Regions from separate parts of the Shewanella sp. BJSY2023SW001 genome, predicted to be linked through region 4. Evidence: predicted binding sites of a transcription regulator. Region 4 holds the regulator's gene; each other region holds the start of a gene.
The links. Region 4 encodes sigma-54, which starts transcription at its own class of promoters, with help from an activator protein. Its sites were predicted from a motif close to GTTGGCACGNNNNTNGNNT; they were not measured.

Region 1 (2,200 bases), on a different contig from region 4:
GCTGCTCATCACACCAACCCAATACCGCCTGGACGAGCAACTTGCCATACCCCTTGTGTTGCTCGGTTAACGCTACTGCGATAAATTGAATAACGCCGTACTCTGTCGCCGGCAGGTGCTCCAGAATTGAATTTTCCTTCTGCATCAACTTCTGCGTCGCCTGCCAGCCCGTCCCCAGCAGCATTTTCAAACGCCAATGCCAATAGCGCCCTTCGCCTTGGGGAAGTGATGAGGTAACCACGCAGGCAACCCCAATCAAGCGCTCAGCGTCGAACAAACCAATAAGGGGCTGCTCCTGTTGCCAAAGTTCATTGAGCTCTTCACGAATTGCGGCCCTGAGCTTTTGTTCATATTCGGCGGCATTGGCAGCCGGCAAGGTCTGCAGAAAAAACGCATCATCGTGATAGGCGTTATAAAGAATTGATGCGGCCAAGCGTAAATCTTCTGCCGTCAGGTAAACGGCACGCAGGGAATCAGAAGTCTGAGTTTCCATTTGTTGTTGTCCTTGTCAGCCAAAAGGGCACTTTCCAATTTAACAATATTGGATCAGAGTACAACATCTTGCTTACCAACTATCACCACAGTTTCTGCCGGCAGCGTATCTATTCAAATTATAGATGGGATTAACTAAGCTCTTGACCTACAACCTTGCATCCAAGCCTTTAGGCGCTCCTGGTGCACAAGCGCCCCCTCCTCAATTTAAAGAAATGGATCTGCTGTTCAATTGATATAAGCTAAGGAAGCAATAATACTTACTTTTTTTATGAAGGCTTGTTCGCCCATCACTCATCACTTGGCAATATGCCGGGATTTCAGGAGGTCAGAATATGGATACCACCCACACAGACTTGGCCCATTTGTTTGAGCAATTGGGACTCCCCAGCGGCAGCAAGGCGATAGAAGGCTTTATCGACGCACATTCTATCCCCGAGGGAGTCAAACTGGTGGATGCACCATTCTGGAATGATGCACAACGCACTTTTTTAACAGAGGCTCTGGCCGAGGACGCCCAATGGTCAGATACCATAGATCATTTGGACGCCCAGCTCAGGCGTTGATTGAAATGAGTTTGAATTACAGCTGCGCGTAAGCCTTATCGCCCCAGCCTATCAGCTGTTGATCGCGAAACACCAAGGGGGTGCACTCATCCTTGGTGGTCTTACCATCACTGTGTCTGTGGCGGGTACGATAAAAGAGCACCTGTACTTGCTGATCATTGGAGAGAAAGGCTTCATTAAAGTCGGCCTGCCCCATGAGCTGCTGCACCTGTTGCTGATCCATCCCCAGGTTCAACTTGGCCAGTTGTTGCTGATTTTGCTGTTGTTGTAATTGCCAGGATTCCCTTTCATCCCAGTTGGCTTCGTGATCACCGACATTGACCACACAAGCACTAAGCCCTAAGCTTGCAATCCCCACTAGTGGCAGTAATAACTTATTCATTGTCACTCCTTGTTATATTTATCAAATGTTGACTTTTGTTAAGCAAATGCAGCAAACGCAATGCAACATGTGGGCCAATAAATAATTTAATAAATATCAAAAAGATAAAAACAAACGCCAGCTGCACTATGTAGCTATTGGCGAAAATGTGAGGTTTTTTACCAAGATGTCCACTCCACTGGAACAGGTCATGGCCGCAGCTGCGGCAGTAGCCCAAAGCGGCCATACTCCCTCTCTGGCATTGATTAAGGCAAGACTCGGCAATAAGTTACCAATGCCCGTGCTGGTTGAAGGACTGCTGCGCTTCAAGTCCCTGCCTGAGAGTGAACGGGAAAAAATGTCTCAAAGCCAACCTCAACAGGATGAAACTGCACCACAGCAAGCAGTGCCCACAGTAGAAGTTCTTCAGCAGGAAATCAGCTGGCTACGCCAGGAACAACAACAACTGAAACAAGAATTCGCGGACTTGCAACAAAGGCTCGCCAAGCTTGAGGAGCAGCAATAATGTTTGTCTGCGAACTCAGGTTTGAATGCTTTGCCAACACCACGATCAGCGCCGCAGAAAAAGCCATCAACACCCTGCTTGAAGCCTGGCGAGCCAATGGTCAGGTATTGGGGCGGGAATTTGCGGTGGCCTTTAGAGACGGGGAGTTCAGAGTCAGGCTGCTGCTGCCGGAAGAAACCAGTCTGGCCAACAGGCATAACAGTCCCTGGGCCAAACAGGCGTTGCAACAGTTAACCGAGGCCAAATTGCTGGCCC
Region 2 (2,200 bases), on a different contig from region 4:
TGATGCCGCATCCCCCTTGAGCGCCTGATGTATGGCGTCACTCACAGGGCTTCGTACCTCGGCAGCGCTCTGCACACCTTTCGCCTCCGCCTTCAGCACGCCTGCCAGAACATCCTTGGCCGTAGCTTTGTCACTCTTGCCGTCAGCGCCAACAGACTTTGCCGCCGTTGCCACCGCAACGTCCAACTTGCCGGCAGTATCTGTCTTGGCCTTATCGGCAATTGCGCTTTGCGCCAAGATCTTGTCACTCTTTTCCTCAGCGGCATTAAGCACTGCTTCACGAGCCACTGCAGCCATACCATCCTGAGTCGCCGCCTTACGCGTTGACTTATCAGCATCCGGCCAACCCATTTGTTGCTCACCTTGCTGAGACTTGGCCTTTTTTGCCGTTGCAGCCGTCTTGTCAAGAGCCAGTAAAGGAGCATCTATGGTTTCATCCTCGGCTTTGCTATCGCCTTTATTTGCCGCTTTCTCATCAGCAGCGGCCAATTGGGCGCTGTCTTGTTCACTCTCGTCGCTTTCGTCAGCGGTAATCAATTCTGCGCCTTCCAGGCTATCTGTCGCTAACATGCCAAGCTCGACACCACTCTGTTTAAGGTTTTCCAGGAGCTGTATCTGTTCTTCTGGAGACATGGCCTTAATCTCATCTTCCTTGAGCCCGGTAAGTGCGGCAATCTGTGTTAGCAGACTTTGCTCATCGACTTCGGTGGCCATATTGGTGGCCATAGTGTTGACCATAGTGCCGTCTTCAGACGGCAAGTTCTTGCCCATGGCTATCTGCCCCAAAATGAGCGAGACATCGACAGCCTGCTTTGCATGGAAGTTTTCACTGTCAAGACTGCCGCCGGGAAATGTCGGCTTAACGCCTTGCGAGTCGAATGAGAATTTAGTCTGCGCCTCTTGATAAGCAGCAGAAAAAGCTTCGTTATCAGTTGATTGCAGCGCATCTGTAGCGGCCACTCCCTTGCTGCCTGCATTGCCGAACAGGATATTGGATAACTGCTGCATGCCTTCCTCCAGCACCTAGGCCCTCAATGATAAAGATAGGCCGAGTCAGAATTAATGTCTCTGTCTCAAACAAAGCAAAATTCACGCCAACAAAAAATATAGAATGAATTCTCAAGGAATTGTCCGGGAATAGATGTCGGAATGGGCTCAATGCTTGAGCTTACGACGGAAAAAATGCTGGGAAGCAAACTCATCGATCAGTTTCTGCTCCTGTTTGGCAGCTTTGGCTTCGGCCTGCAGAGCTTTTTTCTCCAGCAACATCTCCACCGCCTTACGCTTTTGCTGCTTCTCCAGCCAATGTTGCTGCCGATAGCCCCGCTGCTTATCCGCCTCGGCAACCACGGCGAGTTGTTGCCCTATGGCATCATCTACCTGACGCACAAATCGATGAAACTGCTGGTAATAGGAGGCGCCAATGCTCTGCCCCTGCTGGGCATCGAGTTGCTTCATATAGTCGAGACGGTATTCCTGCAGCGCCTGCAACTGAGACTTACGCCTCTGGCATTCCATTTGCGCGGCTTTAAGCTGCAGTGCCGCCTGCTCTTCGGCTTCGACCGCCAGTTTCAACACTGTGTGCAAAGGATCGGGTTTCGCCATCTGTATTACTATTCCTTAAAATTGCCTGCCTTGCGGGCCTTAACCCGACTCTCTCAATCAGGCTCTGGCTACCCTATTCTCAGCACTTTTTTGTCGAGCCCCAAAACCCATGCACAGAGTGATATTACACCTTACATTGGGCTGCAAGCTGCCCCAACATCTGCTGGCAATCGCTGAAACTGATGGCATCGCGCATCCCCTGCCGCAAAAAGGCGTTCATGGCGGGTTGCAGGCGTATGGCGTTATCGATACGCGGATCCGAGCCTTGGGAATAGGCACCGATGGAGATCAGATCCCGGTTTTGCTGGTAGAGCGAATAAACCTGCTTGACGCGCCGCATCGCTTCCAGGTGCCCCTCGCTGATCACCATAGGTGCCACCCGGCTGATGGAAGCTTCAATGTCTATCGCCGGATAATGCCCAGAGTCGGCCAAGGCCCGTGACAACACTATGTGACCGTCCAAAATGGCCCGCGAGGCATCGGCAATGGGATCTTGCTGATCGTCCCCTTCGGTAAGCACAGTATAGAAGGCAGTGATCGAGCCCTGCCCTTCACCGCCATTACCGGCGCGCTCCACCAAACGGGGCAACTTGGC
Region 3 (2,200 bases), on a different contig from region 4:
TCCATGTCATGAACTGCAGAGGCAACAATATCTACTATTGCATCAACCTCTTCCTGGCCCAAACCGCCCCTGCGAGTACTGACCACCACTGTGGCACTGGGTTTGGCGCGATTGCGGGCGAATACATTTTCCTTTGGCAGCGCCAGGATCACCTTGGCACGGCTGACACTATTGAGCTCTTCAATCGCCCGCGCCAGATTCATCTCCTGACTCTGCTTCAGCCGGGCTTGTTCCATCCGCTGACTGACACCAAAGCCGGAATCCTGGCTCAGATAATCCTTGGCATCGGCGCTGGAATCTATACCGGCGCGGCTCAGCATCATCTTCACGTCCTGGTACTTGTCTTCAGGCACAGTAATCACATCGACTTCAATCTTGTACGGCACCCGGTTCTTATCCAGTACATCGAGAACCTGTACCATCTCCTGGGTATCCATCTTGCCCAGTGGCCGATATTCAGGCTCCTGAGCCCAAATCATCACAAATACCGCCAGTGCCAGACAGATAGCCAATGCCAGGATCATGGTGATCTGCCGCAGCATATCCACTCCCCCGAGGGAGCCCAATACACCCGACTTATTTTCCTGTTGGGCCCCATCCAGCGTAGTTCCAGCGGCGGAAACATTGGATCCTGCTACTAATTCTGTGCTCACTGTGCGTTCCTGTTATCCGGGATCTGTGATGCAAGCAGGCCTTAAACAGGCATGCTCATAATCTCTTTGTAGGCTTCAACCAGCTTGTTGCGCACCTGCACTGTGGCCTCGAAGGCAACGCTGGCTTTCTCGCGGGCAATAACAGTGTCAGACAGAGACACAGTGGTGTCGCCCATCTCCAGCCGGGTGGCCAGATTGGATGATGTGCTTTGCAACTCACTGACATTGCCTACGGCCTGGGCCAGTAATTGGCCGAAATCAGTTCCTGAGGTATTGCCCACCTGACGTACAGGCGAAGACTGAAATCCCGTTGGGGCAATTTCACCTTTAAGTGATTGCATTTCCTGCAATAAAGAATTGGCACCTATTTGCATCTTCTCACTCCTGTCGTCAGCGAATTGACGAAAAACCTGGGTTACCGGACTCTATGCAATTAGTTTGCCATAAGTGGAATAATCAAAATTGAGAGAGCTAAAGGCCCTGTATTCAAGCAGAGCCAGAGGAAAGACAAAAGGATTGGAAAGCGGCCTGACGGCCACTTTGGGAGATGACTCAGGCGGGCACCTCTATGCCCATCTCACGCATACGCGCCATCTTGTATCTGAGAGTGCGGGCACTGATCCCCAATTTCTCGGCTACCAGCTTGCGACTGCCCTGACACTGGGCCAGAGTCTCGAGAATAATCACATGCTCCTGAGCCTTGAGCTCATCACCGAGCGCCTCAGGCGTTTCCTGGGCTGTGGTATCTCGCAGCGCAACATCCTGCAAATCGATAATGATATCGCCGGCTTCTATCTGCCCTTGATTCAAGATCAGTGCACGCTGGATCACGTTATCCAGCTCACGGACATTCCCCGGCCAGCGGTGGGCCAACAAACGCCGCACGGCAGCATCGCTAAGAGCTGGAACCGGGTTAATTGCCGCATTTTCGGCATGGCGTGCCAACAGATGCTTGGCCAGCGGAATGATATCCGCCGGTCTTTGATTCAATGCCGGCCAGGCAAGCGGGAACACATTGATCCTGTAATAAAGATCTTCGCGAAACTCGCCCTTGGCCACCATCTCTTTCAGATCCCGGTTGGAAGTTGCCAGTACCCGGACATCGAGCTTAATGGTCTTGCGGCCCCCCAGGCGTTCAACCTCACGCTCCTGCAGCACCCGCAGCAGCTTGGCCTGCAAAGACAGCTCCATCTCGGAAATCTCATCGAGCAGCAGTGTGCCACCATGAGCTTGTTCAAACTTGCCGGGGCAAGCCTGATAAGCCCCGGTAAAGGCGCCTTTCTCGTAGCCAAACAAGGTGGCTTCCAGCATATTTTCCGGGATGGCAGCGCAGTTAATCGCCACAAAAGGCCCGTCAGGTCTTTGGCTGTGCTGATGAATGTAGCGAGCCAACACCTCTTTGCCCGAGCCGCTGGGGCCACTTATCATCACAGAGGCGTCAGAAGCGGCTACCCGCTGCGCCAATGCCAGCAAGGCCAAGCTCTTTTCATCAGCCACTACGGGGCTGCCACTAACCACCTTGGGGCGTAAATAACGACTCACCTGAT
Region 4 (2,200 bases):
CTAATTAGCTCCAGTACCTTTTTCTTACTGCCCGGAGTGGCACAGGTAGTGCACTCCGGCCGCAGGATGGTACTCAGTTCCATCGTTAGTGTTTTGTCAGCTTTTCTTTGTGTTTAATGACCTGACGATCCAATTTATCAATCAGAACGTCGATGGCGGCATACATGTCGGCATGTTCAGAAGTTGCATAGACTTCGCCGCCTGTGAGGTTGATCTTGGCTTCGGCAATCTGTTGCAGTTTTTGTACATTGAGCACAACGTGCACATTATTGATCTGTTCGAAATGGCGTTCAAGTTTCGAAAACTTACTTTCCACATAGTCACGCAGTGAGTCGGTGATCTCGATATGATGTCCTGTCAGGTTGATTTGCATAGAAAGATTCCTCCAATTTCCAACTGTGGATTTATAAACTCTTACGCTGGTTCGACGGTGGTATCATCATAGCCTCGCGATACTTGGCTATGGTGCGTCTTGCAACGTTGATTCCCTGTTCTGCCAGAAGTTGTGCCATCTTGCTGTCGCTCAAAGGTTTCTTCTGGTTTTCCGCTGCCACGAGCTTCTTGATAAAAGCCCTGATCGCCGTGGAAGAGCATTCTCCGCCATCTTCGGTACCGACATGGCTGGAGAAGAAGTACTTCAATTCAAATATTCCCCTTGGGGTATGCATATACTTTTGAGTGGTGACCCTGGAGATGGTCGATTCATGCATCTCGACCGCCTCGGCAATATCGTTGAGTACCATGGGTTTCATGGCCTCTTCACCATATTCAAAAAATCCCTGCTGGAACTGCACTATGCAGTTGGCCACCTTGAGCAGGGTGTCGTTGCGGCTCTCCAGGCTCTTGATAAACCATTTGGCTTCCTGAAGATGACCACGAATAAACTGGCTGTCTGATTGGCTGCGGGCGCTACGGGCCATGGCAGCATACTGTTGGTTGATCCCGAGTTTGGGCATACAGTCCGGATTGAGCTCCACCACCCAGCGCCCGTTCTTCTTCCAGACGCTGACATCCGGGATCACATATTCCTCGTCCATCGGCTGCACCAGCAAACCGGGGCGGGGATTGAGGCTCTGAATAAGGTTGATGGCGTCACGCAGTTGATCTTCCTTGAGCTTGGTCTTACGCATTAGGGTGCGAAAGTCGCGGGTAGCGATGAGATCCAGATGTTCGTCAATCAACAAGCGGGCGTCGGCCAGATGCGGGGTGTCGGCGTTAAACTGTTGCAATTGGATCAGCAGGCATTCGCGCAGATCTCTGGAGGCGATGCCGATGGGATCGAAGTGCTGGATCCGCTTGAGTACCGCCTCGACTTCATCGAGCTCAATCTCAGGGTTGCCCATGGCTTCGAGGATCTCCTCAGTGCTCTGGGTTAGATAGCCCTGCTCGTCGATGGCATCTATGATGGCGGTGGCAATGGCGTCGTCGGTATCGGAAAACGGGGTCAGGTTCTTTTGCCATTCTAGGTGTTCATAGAGACCTTCGCTGGTTTCACCCTGGAAGGGCATGTCATCTTCACGGCCCATAGCCGGCCCTGAGGCGCTGGCGGCGGTAAAGACTTCATCCCAGGTGGTATCCATAGGCAATTCATCCGGCATAGACTCATTGTTCAATGCCTCTGAGGTTTCTACCGTGGAACCATCTTCCTGCTTGACGCTCAATTCGCCGGCGTCGTTTTCCTTGTGGTTGTCGTCGATAGCGTCATCCTGGTTGTCCTCGGCCATCTCCAACAGAGGGTTGGCTTCCAAGGCTTCCTGGATTTCCTGCTGCAGCTCAAGGGACGACAGTTGCAGCAGGCGAATTGCCTGCTGCAACTGAGGTGTCATGGTCAACTGTTGACCCAATTTGAGCTGGAGTGACGCTTTCATTATACCGCTAATCCCTACTCGTTATTTTTCAAGGAAAAAATTCAATAATAACAAACTATAATACCCGGAATTGCCGCCGGATGACATGATCCTAACTATAGCCTGAATTGTTCGCCTAAGTACACAGCACGCACTTGCTGGTTGTCCAAGATTTCAGCGGGTGTGCCCTCGGCAATCAACTGCCCATGGCTGACAATGTAGGCTCGCTCACAAACGTCGAGCGTTTCGCGAACATTGTGGTCTGTGATCAGCACCCCCAAACCGCGGGACTTAAGCTGTTCGATGATTTTCTTGATATCGATAACTGAGATGGGATCCACACCGGCGAACGG

Region 1: the regulator sigma-54 is predicted to act here: its motif matches at 1,501-1,519, upstream of ACMHXH_RS00900 (DUF3192 domain-containing protein).
Region 2: the regulator sigma-54 is predicted to act here: its motif matches at 1,081-1,099, upstream of ACMHXH_RS16210 (flagellar hook-length control protein FliK).
Region 3: the regulator sigma-54 is predicted to act here: its motif matches at 1,081-1,099, upstream of fliE (flagellar hook-basal body complex protein FliE).

Annotation. Positions count from the first base shown of each region.
Region 1 is NZ_JBKORF010000007.1:39,691-41,890, forward strand. It holds gene ACMHXH_RS00890 (GNAT family N-acetyltransferase) at 1-493, opposite strand, end outside; gene ACMHXH_RS00895 (DUF2789 domain-containing protein) at 828-1,058, shown strand; gene ACMHXH_RS00900 (DUF3192 domain-containing protein) at 1,075-1,440, opposite strand; gene ACMHXH_RS00905 (hypothetical protein) at 1,607-1,945, shown strand; gene ACMHXH_RS00910 (Zn-ribbon-containing protein) at 1,945-2,200, shown strand, end outside.
Region 2 is NZ_JBKORF010000071.1:35,418-37,617, forward strand. It holds gene ACMHXH_RS16210 (flagellar hook-length control protein FliK) at 1-1,008, opposite strand, end outside; gene fliJ (flagellar export protein FliJ) at 1,156-1,605, opposite strand; gene fliI (flagellar protein export ATPase FliI) at 1,730-2,200, opposite strand, start outside.
Region 3 is NZ_JBKORF010000071.1:41,537-43,736, forward strand. It holds gene fliF (flagellar basal-body MS-ring/collar protein FliF) at 1-653, opposite strand, end outside; gene fliE (flagellar hook-basal body complex protein FliE) at 695-1,027, opposite strand; gene ACMHXH_RS16245 (sigma-54-dependent transcriptional regulator) at 1,206-2,200, opposite strand, start outside.
Region 4 is NZ_JBKORF010000027.1:14,177-16,376, forward strand. It holds gene ptsN (PTS IIA-like nitrogen regulatory protein PtsN) at 1-83, opposite strand, end outside; gene hpf (ribosome hibernation promoting factor) at 86-373, opposite strand; gene ACMHXH_RS06760 (RNA polymerase factor sigma-54) at 405-1,868, opposite strand; gene lptB (LPS export ABC transporter ATP-binding protein) at 1,964-2,200, opposite strand, start outside.